4 regions of the Streptomyces sp. NPDC031210 genome follow, and region 3 is predicted to be linked to each of the others. Evidence: riboswitches for the same ligand, from Rfam matches in the RefSeq annotation. Region 3 holds a riboswitch; each other region holds the start of a gene.
The links. A riboswitch is a leader RNA that binds a small molecule or an ion and turns the genes downstream of it on or off. The one in region 3 is predicted to bind cobalamin.

Region 1: linked by a shared signal. The riboswitch ahead of cobN (cobaltochelatase subunit CobN) and the one ahead of metE (5-methyltetrahydropteroyltriglutamate--homocysteine S-methyltransferase) in region 3 are both predicted to bind cobalamin.
Region 2: linked by a shared signal. The riboswitch ahead of nicT (Nickel transporter NicT) and the one ahead of metE (5-methyltetrahydropteroyltriglutamate--homocysteine S-methyltransferase) in region 3 are both predicted to bind cobalamin.
Region 4: linked by a shared signal. The riboswitch ahead of ACZ45Z_RS06935 (prenyltransferase/squalene oxidase repeat-containing protein) and the one ahead of metE (5-methyltetrahydropteroyltriglutamate--homocysteine S-methyltransferase) in region 3 are both predicted to bind cobalamin.

The regions. Positions count from the first base shown of each region.
Region 1 is NZ_JBVIHH010000015.1:90,345-93,435, forward strand. It holds gene cobN (cobaltochelatase subunit CobN) at 1-2,031, opposite strand, end outside; cobalamin riboswitch at 2,072-2,196, opposite strand; gene ACZ45Z_RS25660 (cobalamin biosynthesis protein CobG) at 2,255-3,091, shown strand, end outside.
Region 2 is NZ_JBVIHH010000002.1:680,056-683,146, reverse strand. It holds gene ACZ45Z_RS06735 (MarR family winged helix-turn-helix transcriptional regulator) at 1-364, shown strand, start outside; gene ACZ45Z_RS06730 (alpha/beta fold hydrolase) at 361-1,209, shown strand; cobalamin riboswitch at 1,284-1,498, shown strand; gene nicT (Nickel transporter NicT) at 1,530-2,651, shown strand; tRNA gene ACZ45Z_RS06720 (tRNA-OTHER) at 2,871-2,964, opposite strand; partial or broken gene ACZ45Z_RS06715 (ATP-binding protein) at 3,039-3,091, opposite strand, start outside.
Region 3 is NZ_JBVIHH010000012.1:207,410-210,500, reverse strand. It holds gene ACZ45Z_RS22755 (cupredoxin domain-containing protein) at 1-106, opposite strand, end outside; gene ACZ45Z_RS22750 (COG4315 family predicted lipoprotein) at 145-696, opposite strand; cobalamin riboswitch at 852-1,068, shown strand; gene metE (5-methyltetrahydropteroyltriglutamate--homocysteine S-methyltransferase) at 1,226-3,091, shown strand, end outside.
Region 4 is NZ_JBVIHH010000002.1:724,560-727,650, forward strand. It holds gene ACZ45Z_RS06930 (SCO2322 family protein) at 1-357, opposite strand, end outside; gene ACZ45Z_RS06935 (prenyltransferase/squalene oxidase repeat-containing protein) at 357-1,661, opposite strand; cobalamin riboswitch at 1,910-2,036, opposite strand; gene ACZ45Z_RS06940 (MBL fold metallo-hydrolase) at 2,174-3,091, opposite strand, start outside.

The sequences.
Region 1 (3,091 bases), on a different contig from region 3:
CTGGGCGTCCTTGACCTCGCACAGCCAGCCGTCGACGTGCAGCAGGAAGTCGTCGAAGCCGTCGTCGTCGGGGCGGTCCTCAAGCCCCAGGTCGTGGTCGAGCTTGGCGGCCTGGATCAGCGTCCAGATCTGGGCGCGGATGGCGGGCAGCTTGGCCGGGTCCATGGCGGAGATCGCCGCGTACTCGTCGAGGAGTTGCTCCAGGCGCGCGATGTCGCCGTAGGACTCGGCGCGGGCCATCGGCGGGACGAGGTGGTCGACGAGGGTGGCGTGCACGCGGCGCTTGGCCTGGGTGCCCTCGCCCGGGTCGTTGACCAGGAACGGGTAGATCAGGGGGAGGTCGCCGAGCGCGGCGTCCGGGCCGCAGGCGGCGGACAGGCCCGCGTTCTTGCCGGGCAGCCACTCCAGGTTGCCGTGCTTGCCGAGGTGGACCATCGCGTCCGCGCCGAAGCCGCCGTCCTCCTGGGAGGCGGCGATCCAGCGGTAGGCGGCCAAGTAGTGGTGCGACGGCGGCAGATCGGGGTCGTGGTAGATCGCGATCGGGTTCTCGCCGAAGCCGCGCGGCGGCTGGATGAGGATCAGCAGATTGCCGCGGCGCAGGGCCGCGAGGACGATGTCGCCCTCGGGGTCGCGGCCGGGCTCGCCCACGTGGCTGCGGTCGAGGAACATCTCGCCGGGCGGCGGGCCCCAGTGCTCCTCGACGGCCGAGCGGAGCTCCTCGGGCAGCGTCGCGTACCAGCGCTTGTAGTCGGCGGCCGGGATACGGACCGGGTTGCGGCTGAGCTGCTCCTCGGTGAGCCACTCCTGGTCGTGGCCGCCGGCTTCGATGAGGGCGTAGATCAGCTCGTCGCCGTCGCCGGAGGCGAGGCCGGGCACCTCCTCGGCGCCGAAGTCGTAGCCGTCCGCCCGCAGCCGGCGCAGGAGCGCGACGGCGCTGGCCGGGGTGTCCAGGCCGACGGCGTTGCCGATGCGGGAGTGCTTGGTGGGGTAGGCGGACAGGACGAGCGCGAGGCGCTTGTCGGGCGCCGGGATGTGGCGCAGGCGGGCGTGGCGTACGGCGATGCCGGCCACGCGGGCGGCCCGCTCGGGGTCGGCGGCGTAGACCGGCAGGCCGTCCTCGTCGACCTCCTTGAAGGAGAACGGGACGGTGATCAGGCGGCCGTCGAACTCGGGGACGGCGATCTGGGAGGCGGCGTCCAGCGGGGACAGCCCCTCGTCGTTCTCCTCCCAGGAGGCGCGCGAGCCGGTCAGGCACAGCGCCTGGAGGATCGGCACGTCCAGGGCGGCCAGCGCGCCGGCGTCCCAGGACTCGTCGTCGCCGCCGGCGGAGGCCGCGGCGGGCTTGGTGCCGCCGGCGGCCAGGACGGTGGTGACGATGGCGTCGGCCGGCCGCAGCGCGTCGATCAGCTCCGGCTCGGGGGCGCGCAGCGAGGCGACGAACAGCGGCAGCGGGCGGCCGCCGGCGGCCTCGATCTGGGTGCACAGCGCGTCGATGAAGGCGGTGTTGCCGCTCATGTGGTGGGCGCGGTAGTAGAGCACGGCGATGAGCGGGCGGACGGCCGGGCCGGGGGTGACGCTCGCGTCCGCGGCGGCCGGGCGCTCCAGCTCTCCCCAGGTGGGGGCGGGCGCGGGCGGGTCGAAGCCGTGGCCGGTCAGCAGCACCGTGTCGGACAGGAAGCGGGCGAGCTGGTCGAGGTTGGCGGGGCCGCCGTGCGCGAGGTAGGCGTGCGCCTCGGCCGCGGTGCCGACGGGGACCGTGGACTGCTCCATGAGCTGGGCGTCGGGGGCCTGTTCACCGGTCAGGACGATCACCGGCCGGTGCTGGTCCTCGGCGAGCAGCAGGTCCAGGCCCTCCTGCCAGGCGCGGATGCCGCCCAGGAGGCGTACGACGACGAGGTCGGTGCCGTCCAGGAGGGCCGGCAGCTCGGCGAGGTCGAGGCGGGCGGGGTTGGCGAGCCGGTAGGGCACGGGGCCGGCGGCAGCGCGGGCGCTGAGCAGGTCGGTGTCGGAGGTCGACAACAGCAGAAGCATGCGGGCGCAGGCCTTCCTCGGGGTGTCCGCGCCCCGGGTGGTCGGATGGACGGCGGGAGTTCCTGGCTCGCCCGGCGGTGGCCGGATTCACAGTGGCGGGACCGCGCCGGATTCTCACCGGGCTTCCTCCCTAGGGCCCTGGGACCCTGTGCCGTCTGCATAGTAGATCCTGGCCGGTATCGGGCGGGCGGCCCCCTGGAAGGTCGTGGGTATGCTCGCCGCCATGCCGCCCACCTCGCCGAAACCCCCGGGCCCGGGGACCTCCCCCGTACGGGACCGCGGCGACGCCTGCCCCGGTGCGCTGCGGCTGCACCGGGCCGACGACGGCGCCCTGGCACGACTGCGCGTCCCCCTGGGGTTTCTGACGCCGCATCAGCTCTCGGTGCTGGCCGACGCGGCCGACCGGCTCGGCGACGGCCATCTCGGCATCACCTCGCGCGGCAACATCGAGCTGCGCGGCCTCGGCGACGACTGCGGCGGCGAACTGGCTCGGTTGTGGCGGGAGGCCGGCCTGCTGCCCTCCGAGCGGCACGAGCGGGTCCGCAACATGGTCGTCTCACCGCTGACGGGCCTGGACCAAGTGGGCCGCGCGGACGTGCGGTTGTGGGCCGCGCGGCTCGATGCGCTGCTGTGCGCCGAGGAGTGGACGACGGCGTTGTCGGGCCGGTTCCTGTTCGCCGTGGACGACGGGCGCGGGGACGTGGCGGGGCTCGGCGCCGATGTGACCTTGCTCGCAGCAGCGGACGGGCGGGCGCTGGTAGGCGTCGGGGCCCGGGTGGTGTGCCGGGTGGCCGCGGCCGACGCGCCGCGGGCCGCGCTCGCCGCCGCGGAGGCGTTCCTGGCGGCCGCGCGGGAGGCGGGCACCGGCGCCTGGCGCGTGCGGGAGCTGCCCGATGGGCAGGACGTGGACGTGACGGGACATCTGGGGCGGCGGGGGATCGCCTGCGTACCGGTGACGGGGGCGGCGGACGGGTCGGACGGGTCTCTCGTGACGGACGGGCCGGACGGGCCGGACGGGCCGGTCAAGTCGAACAGGCTCCTCCTGACGGGCAAGCCGCCG
Region 2 (3,091 bases), on a different contig from region 3:
GAATCACGCGGCGGAGCTCGGCCTGGTCGTCACGGCGCCGAATCCGGCACACCGCCGCTCCTCCCTGATCCGGCTGACCGCCGAGGGCGGCGAGGTGGTGCGCGGGATACAGGAGTGGGAGGCCGCGGAGCTGCGGCGCGGCCTGGCCGATCTCACCGCCGAGGACGTCAGCACCGCCGTGCGCGTACTCGACAGGCTGGGCGAGGAGTTCCGGCACCTGGCGAACGGCTCACGCGTTCCCCCGGAGGAAGCCGACAGTACGGACACCCCAGACACCCCGCCCGCCCCACCCCCCGCTCCACCACACCCCCCACGCTCCTCACACCCGCCCTACCCGCCACACCAAGGACGGCACGCAGAATGACCCACGGTTTCAGCGCCTGGTCCGAAATCGACAACGGCATCGTGCCGGTCGAAGACGGCGAGCTGTTCTACGAAACGGCCGGTTCGGGTCCCGCCGTGGTCCTGCTGCACGGTGGCATGCTCGACCAGCACATGTGGGACGAACAGTTCGCCTGGCTCGTGAACTCCGGCCTGCGCGCGATCCGTTACGACGCTCGCGGTCACGGCCTCTCCTCCACGGTCGCCGGGGACTACTCCCCCCACGACGACCTCGTGGCCCTCCTCGACGCTCTCGACGTCCCCAGCGCCGTCCTCGTCGGCCTCTCCCACGGCGCACGCGTCGCACTCGACACGGCCCTGGCCCACCCGGACCGGGTCACGGCTCTCGCACTGGCCTCACCGGGCATCAGCGGTCGCGCCTTCACCGACCCGTTCCTCCTGGCGCACATCAAGGAACAGGTAGCGGCGATCGGGGCTCCGGACGGCGTCGAGCGCTACGTCGAGCATTTCCTGCGCATGTGGGTGGACGGACCGCACCGCGAACCTTCCGCCGTCCACCCGGGGTTGCGCGAGCGCCTGCGCGCCTCCGCCGAGGCCAACGTCGAAGTCCACGCCGACGACCGGGGCACCGGAATTCCGCTGGAGGTGGGCGCGGCCTCCCGTCTCGGCGAAATACGGGTACCGACCGTCGTCTTCGACGGCGACCTCGACAGCAGCGACATATCCGCCAACGCCCACGCCCTCGCACTCGCCGTCCCGGGCGCCCGAAGAGTCCGCATACCGGGCGCCGCCCACATGGTCAATCTGGAGAACACCGCCCACTTCGACCAGGAACTCCACACCTTCCTGTCGTCCCTGCCCTACTGACCCGCCCCGCCCCCGCAGCCCTCCCACCTGCGCCCCTGCCCTCTCCCTCTCCCCCTCCCTCTCCCCCTTGCCAGCTAGAGTGGTCGGGCCGTGGTGTTCGGGAAGACCGGTGACGGACCTTGGGTCCCAGGCCGGAGCGGCCCTCGCCACTGTGATCGGGGAGTTTCCGGCCCTTCTCCGTATGCGCACGGCGCGCGTACGGCGCCACTGACCGCAGCCCGCGGCCGGGAAGGCGGGCCGGACGCGGCCACCCGTAAGCCAGGAGACCGGCCACGGCATCTCACGAACTGATCCACGAGGTGCTGGAGCGTGACCGCCGGATGGCCCTGCCCACCGATACCCGAACCGTCCCTGCCCCCACGGCGGCCACGCCGTTCCGCTGGCGCCGGCAGGACACCGTCCGTACCGCCGGCCTGATGGCCGTCATAGCCGGCCTGCACGTCGTCGCCTTCGGCGTGCTCTTCCTCCTCGTCGTCCCGGGCCACTACGCCGTGGGAACCCAGGCGTTCGGCGTCGGGCTCGGCGTCACCGCGTACACCCTCGGCATGCGGCACGCCTTCGACGCCGACCACATCGCCGCGATCGACAACACCACCCGCAAGCTGATGGCCGACGGCAAGCGACCCATCTCGGTGGGTTTCTGGTTCGCCCTCGGCCACTCCAGCGTCGTCGTGGTGATGGCCGCGCTGGTGGCGGGCGGGGCCCAACTCGCCGGCACGCTGCTCAACGACTCCTCACGCACCCACCAAATTCTGGGCACGGTCGGCACGACCGTCTCCGGTACGTTCCTCTACCTCATCGCCGCGCTCAACCTCGTCGCCCTGGCCGGCATCTGGCGGGTCTTCCGCGGCATGCGCGACGGCCGCTTCGACGAGAGCGAGCTGGAGCAGCAACTCGACTCCCGCGGCTTCATGAACCGCGTCCTGGGACGGTTCACCCGGTCGATCTCCCGTCCCGGCCAGATGTTCCCGCTCGGCTTTCTCTTCGGGCTCGGTTTCGACACCGCCACCGAAGTGACGCTGATGGTGATGGCGGGCAGCGGCGCCGCGGCCGGCCTCCCCTGGTACGCCGTCCTGTGCCTGCCCCTGCTGTTCGCCGCCGGAATGAGCCTCTTCGACACCCTCGACGGCACGTTCATGAACTTCGCCTACCAGTGGGCGTTCTCCAACCCGGTGCGGAAGGTCTTCTACAACCTCACCATCACCGGCCTGTCGATCGCCGTCGCCTTCTTCATCGGCACCATCGAGCTGGTAACCGTCCTGCACGACAAGCTCGCCCTCAACGACCCGCTGACCACCTGGATTTCCGCCCTCGACCTCGACAACGTCGGCTTCGTCATCGTCGGCCTCTTCGTAATCGTCTGGGCCGCGGCCCTCACCTACTGGCACCTGGCCAACGTCGAAAAACGCTGGTCGGCCCGCACCGGCCCGAGCGAACCGTAAACCGGTGGAACCCCAGCCCATACCTCACGGCCCGCCCGTCGAGCCGTCCCCACGTCGAAGAGCCCTCGACGACACCCTGAGCGCACACGCTCCCCGCACGGCCCCCGACTCATCGGTCACCGATCACCGATCACCAAGAAGTCGATCTCCAAAACCACCCGACCGCGAAAAGACCCCGCGCCTTGATCGCTACAGGGTCTTTTGCGTGCTGGGGCAACGGGGGCAAAGACGGACTTGAACCGCCGACATCTGCTTTGCAAGAGCTGTTAATCACCATGGCTCGACTGGAGAATCACGATGTCACCGTTCGCCCAGGCCAAAGCCGCATTCTGTCCCCCACCCGCCCCCGGATAGGGATGCACTGACTCGCGCACGGCTGCTCGCGTATCAGGCCCAGGCTGCGAGGAGGTCCTCGGGGAGGAGGTGAGGATCCCGTTGAC
Region 3 (3,091 bases):
CGACGGCGGCCAGCGCGGCGAGCCGGGTACGGGGGCGGGGGTCCGGGCGGTGCGTACGGTCCGGGCGGTGGGTGTCGCGCCGGGGCCGGCTGCGCGGGAGCGGCATGGTCTCTCCGTGGTGTCTGGTGGGGTCCCGCGGGGTGGTCAGTAGCCGCCGCCCCCGGTGGAGCTGTCCTCGGCGGACTTCTCGATCTTGTTGCCGGCCTCGTCGAGGACGAACCACTTGGCGCCGAACTGGTCGAGTCCCTGGCCGTTGGTGTCGCCGGGCTGCTTGTCGCCCTGGAAGTAGTAGAGGGGATGGCCGTTGTAGGTGATTTCCTTCGTGCCGCCCTCGCGGGTCGTCGTGCCCAGCAGCGCGCTCTTGACGCCGCCGCCGGCCTTCGGGGTACCGGTGACGGTCGCCGGTGGCCAGGCTTGGGCGCAGCCGCCCGAGCAGGTGGACTTGCCGGCCTTGTCGGCCTCGAAGAGGTAGAGGGTGCGGCCCTGGCCGTCGACGAGGATCTGGCCGAGCCGCCCGGCGCGGGAGGCGACGGTTCCCTCGCCGGGCGAGGGAGAGCCCGACGGCGAGGCGCCCGGGCTCGTGCGGCCGGCGGACGGGGAGGGCTTGCTCGTACCGCCGTCGTCCGAGCATCCGGCCATCCCCGCGGCGACGAGGGCCGTGACCGCGATGACGGCCCCCTTGGCGCTGTTGCGCATCCTTGACACTCCTTCGGTTCCGTCCGCCCCGCCCCTGCGGCGGCGCGCGCGGCCGACCGACGTGCCGCCCACCCCACTAGACACCGGCTACCGCCACCCGGCCATCCGGGCGCGGACGTTCGGCGTATCCGGCGCCTGCTCACCCACGGCAGGGCTTAGGCTGACCGGGCGACTGGTTCGCCCTGCCCGCCAGGCAGGCGCGTCGTAAGAGGGAACCCGGTGGGAATCCGGGACTGCCCCGCAGCGGTGAGTGGGAACGACCGCCGTCATACGCACTGGGCCCGACCGGGTCCGGGAAGCGACGGCCAGTAGATGTCTGCCCCGGCAGACGTGCCCGCGAGTCCGAAGACCTGCCAGCGTCCGTGCGCGCGATCGCGTACGGAGATCCCGGTGACCTCGAGGGCGGGTCGGTGGACGTCTCAGGTGGCGGGCGCGGGCGCACACTCCCACGCTCCGCCCACTTCGCCGTCCTTCGCGCCCTCGACCCGTCCCGGGGTCTGGAGGAGACACGCTCGCGAAGGAGAGTTACGTGATCACCGACTCGACCACCGGCTCCGCGGCCGCCGCCGCCCGGCCCACCGTGCACGGCTATCCGCGCCAGGGCCCGAACCGGGAACTGAAGAAGGCCGTCGAGGGGTACTGGCAGGGCCGTGTCGACGCCGGCGCCCTGCGGGACACCGCCGCCGCGCTGCGCCGCGGCAACTGGCGGGAGCTGGCCGCGGCCGGCATCCGGGAGGTGCCGACGGGCGACTTCTCGTACTACGACCACGTCCTGGACACCAGCGTCATGCTGGGCGCGATCCCCGCCCGGCACCGCGCGGCGGTGGCCGCCGACCCGCTGGACGGCTACTTCGCCATGGCCCGGGGCACGCAGGACGTGGCGCCGCTGGAGATGACCAAGTGGTTCAACACCAACTACCACTACCTGGTACCGGAGTTGGGCCCGGACACGGTGTTCGCGGCGGACTCCCGCAAGCAGGTGGACGAGCTGCGGGAAGCCGTCGCGCTGGGCCTTGAGGGCCGTCCGGTCCTGGTCGGCCCGGTCACCTATCTGCTGCTGGCCAAGCCGGCGCCCGGCGTCGCGGCGGACTTCGAACCGCTGACCCTGCTCGACCGCCTGCTGCCGGTCTACGCCGAGGTCCTCGCCGATCTGCGGGCCGCCGGCGCAAGCTGGGTCCAGTTGGACGAACCGGCGCTGGTACAGGACCGCTCCCCCGCCGAACTGAACGCCGCGGCCCGCGCCTACCGCGACCTGGGCGCGCTCACCGACCGGCCGAAGCTGCTGGTCGCCGCGTACTTCGACCGCCTCGGTGACGCCCTGCCGGTGCTGGCCAAGGCGCCCGTCGACGGTCTCGCGCTCGACTTCACCGGTCCCGCCGCCGCCAACCTCGGTGAGCTGGCGGCGGTCGGCGGGCTGCCCGGCAAGCGTCTGGTCGCGGGGGTCGTCGACGGCCGCAATGTGTGGATCAACGACTTCGAACGGTCGCTGGCCACGCTCGGGACCCTGCTGGGGCTCGCCGACCGGGTCGACGTGGCGTCCTCGTGCTCCTTGCTGCACGTCCCGCTGGACGTCACCGCGGAGCGCGATATCGATCCGCAGGTCGCCCGCTGGCTCGCCTTCGCCCGGCAGAAGACCGCGGAGATCGTCACGCTGGCACGCGGCCTGCACCAGGGAACCGGCGCCATCACGGCCGAACTGAGCGCCAACCGGGCCGACTTGGCCTCCCGGGCCGGCTCCGCGCTCACCCGCGACCCGGTGGTGCGGGCCCGTGCCGCGGCCGTCACGGACGCCGACTGCCGCCGCGCGCAGCCGTACGCCGAGCGGTCCGCGGCGCAGCGCGCCCACCTGCGCCTGCCCGTCCTGCCGACGACGACCATCGGCTCCTTTCCGCAGACCACCGGCCTGCGTACGGCCCGCGCCGCCCTGCGGGCCGGACGGATCTCCGCCGCCGCCTACGAGGAGCGCGTCGCGGCGGAGATCCGGGAGGTCATCGCCTTCCAGGAGAAGGCCGGCCTCGACGTGCTGGTCCACGGCGAGCCCGAACGCAATGACATGGTCCAGTTCTTCGCCGAGCGGCTGACCGGCTACCTCGCCACCCAGCACGGCTGGGTGCAGTCCTACGGCACCCGCTACGTCCGGCCGCCGATCCTGGCCGGGGACATCTCGCGGCCCGAGCCGATGACGGTGCGCTGGACCCGCTACGCCCAGTCGCTCACCGACCGGCCGGTCAAGGGCATGCTCACCGGCCCGGTCACCATGCTCGCCTGGTCCTTCGTCCGCGACGACCAGCCGCCGGCCGAGACCGCCCGCCAGGTGGCGCTGGCGCTGCGCGACGAGGTCGGTGACCTCCAGGCGGCGGGGACGTCGGTCATCCAGGTCGACGAGCCCGCGCTG
Region 4 (3,091 bases), on a different contig from region 3:
CGGTGTCTCGCCGCCGGGTGCGTCCGCCGCGGTGCCGAAGTCGATGACGACCCCGACGCGCTTGCTGCCGCCCTTGGCGGGCGTGCCGTGGCACACCGCGGCGAAGGCGGCGTCCGGCCGGGGTGTGGCCGCCGCGGCGGAGTCGGCGCTGACGGCGAACCGGAACCCCTCGACGGCCCCGTCGGCCGGCCGCACGGTGGCCGGGCCCTCGGTGGCGTACGCCCACGAGCCGCCCTTGCTGTGCCAGAACGACCAGTAGCGGTATTCCTGCGCCTGCGCGGGCGCGGCGCCCAGGCCGCAGACCGTGCCGGCCAGCAGCAGGGCGCCGGCGACCGAGGAACGCCTCAACAGCCTCATCAGAGCGCGTTCTTCTTCTTGCGGCCGCTCAGCAGGAAGCCGACTCCCGCACCGGCGGCGAGCCCGACACCGACGATCCACCAGACGCCGCCGCCCCCGTCGTCCTTCGTGCCGGACCCGGCGTCCTTCCCCGGCGTGGCGGACGGCCGCGCGCCGCCGGCCGGCTCGGGGCCGGTGGCGTTGAGCGCGGCGACCAGGTCGGTGCCGCCGAAGGAGCGCGGGTCGGTGCCGGTGGCATGGGCGGCGAGGACCAACTGCGCGTACGCGGCGGGGCCGCTCTTCTTCGCCCAGTCCGCGGAGTTCTTCTCCAGCCACTTCAGCGGCTGCCGGGCGGCGGCGCCGTGCGAGCCGGCGGCCAGTGCCACGACGGCGTCGGCGGTGTTGCCGACGTCGGGCTGGTCCTCGGCGCCCGGCATCGCCGACATCAGGTGGTGGCCGTTCTTGTCGAGCTGCGCGACGAGGTAGGCGTCGGCGCCCGCCGCGGCCCGCTCCGGCCCGCCCGCCCCGGGCTTCGTCTTTCCGCCGTCCTCGCAGGCGAGCGGCTCGACGGGCTTCTTCGCGTCCTCGCCGGCCGGTTCGACGACGAAGCCGGCGCCCCGGGCGCCGAGCGCGGCCGCGGCGGTGGCGTCGGCGTTGGGGACCAGGGCGCCGTCCTTGGGCTGGAAGGCGAACGCGCCCCGTTCGGCCTTCTTCGCGTCGCACCCCAACTGGAAGGCCGGCAGCGCGTCGTACGGCGTCCGGCCGCCCTTCGCGGACTTCACCGACTCCGGCTTCACGCGGGCCGAGACCAGCGCCCCGATGACGACGGACGTGGAGTTGGCGTCGCTGGGCGAGCCCGGCAGCGAACTCCAGCCGCCGTCGTCGTTCTGTACGGACTTCAGCCAGGTCACGGCCTTCCGCACGCTGTCGGCGTGCCCGCCGAGCGCGGCCAGCGCCTGGACGGCGGCGGCCGTCTGGTTGGTGTCCCGCATGGTTTTGGCGTCGCACTTTGCGGCCGGGTCGGCGCGGAACGCGGTGAACGAACCGTCGGCGCACTGCTGGCCGGTGAGCCAGTCGACGGCCGACGCCGCGGGCCGCACGCCGAGGGTGTCCTGGGCGAGCAGGGCGAGGGACTGGCGCCACACCCCGTCGAACTCGGGGGACTGCGTGCCGTACAGGCCGTCGGGCAGCTTCTTCGGGGAGGGGGCGGCGGCGGGCGCGGCGGAGTCGGCGAACGCGGCGGGGGCGGCGGCCGCGCCCAGCACGGCCGCGGTGGCCAGTGCCGTGGCGGTGCGGCGGGCCAGGACGGCGAAGGAATGGGCCATGGGGGCCATGGGAGCCACGGGGGCCATCGGTGGGTGCCTCTCGGGTCGGTTCGCAGCGGTGGTACGCAGCCGCGCTCGGCCGGCCGTCCGCGCGCCGATCGGTTGATCCGCGCCGGTGGCACCGGGCTCGACTCCGTATTCCTCGACGGTGCCGCGACCGGCCGCCCGCGGGGGCGGGTGGTCCGGTGGCGGGAGCCTTGGTCGTGCCCGGACGGGCGCTCCGGCTGCGGCGGCCGTGCGGGCCGCGAGCGGGTCGCGGTGCGCGGGCGGGCCGTCCTCACGGTTGCGGGTCAGCGCCGGATTTCCACCGGCTTCCCCCGATCGGGCACGAATGAAGTTGTCCCGCACACCTTAACCGGCGGCCCGCCGGGACTCGCTCGCACGTACGGGGCCGGGCCTCGGGGGCGGCCTGGGGCACCTGCGACCAGCCGCCAACCATGCCCGCCCCCTGCCCGCCGCCGCGCCCTGCCCGCCACCGCCCCCTGCCCGCCGCCGCGCCCACCGCCGCCGCGTCACCCCAAGGGGACCGCCAGATAGGTCGCGGGGTCGGAGCCCGGGACGCGCTCCGCCCGGCCGAGTTTCACCAGGCGGCGCAGGTGCGCCTCGGCTTCGGAGACGGCGATGGTGCGGGAGCCGTAGGGGATCTGGTCCCAGGGGCGGTTCCACTCCATGGCGACGGCGAGCTGCCACGGCGTGAGCGGTTCGCGGAGCAGTGCTCTCAGTGCGGACAACCGCTCTTCATGGTGAGCGATGAGCTCTCTTACGCGCCGGTCCGCTCCGGTGAACGCGTGCTGATGGGCGGGCAGAACCTCGGCCGGGGCGAGCCGCCCGATCCGTTCCAGGGAGTCGAGATAGTCACCCAAGGGATCGGTAGCGCCCCCCGAGCTCTCGACGTCGTTCGAGCAGGCGGCACCCCCCTCACCGTCCGGGTCCTCGTACAGACCGATGTGCGGGCTGATGCCGGGCAGGAGGTGGTCGCCGGAGAAGAGCCGCCCGGAACCCGGCCCCCGCAGCGCCGGATGCTCCTCCTCCAGATGCAGGCACACATGGCCCGGGGTGTGGCCCGGGGTCCAGATGGCGCGCAGCCGGCGTCCGGGCAGGTCGAGAAGCTCGCCGGGGCCGATCTCGCGGTCCGGCAGCGCGGGCGGACGCGCGGGCAGGGCCTCGGCGCGACCCCGGGCGCGCGCCGCGCGGAGCGGCGCCAGATGCTCCTCCGGCGCGCCGGCCGCCGTGAGTTTGGCGATCAGGAACTCCAGCCACCGCCCCGGCTCCGCCTCGCGGGTGCGGCGCACCATGGCCGTATCGGCGGCGTGCATCGCGATCCAGGCGCCGGACGCCTCCCGGACCTTCCCGGACAGGCCGTGGTGATCGGGGTGGTGGTGGGTGATCAGGACGCCGTGCAGGTCGGCGAGGGCGAACCCGCAGGCGGT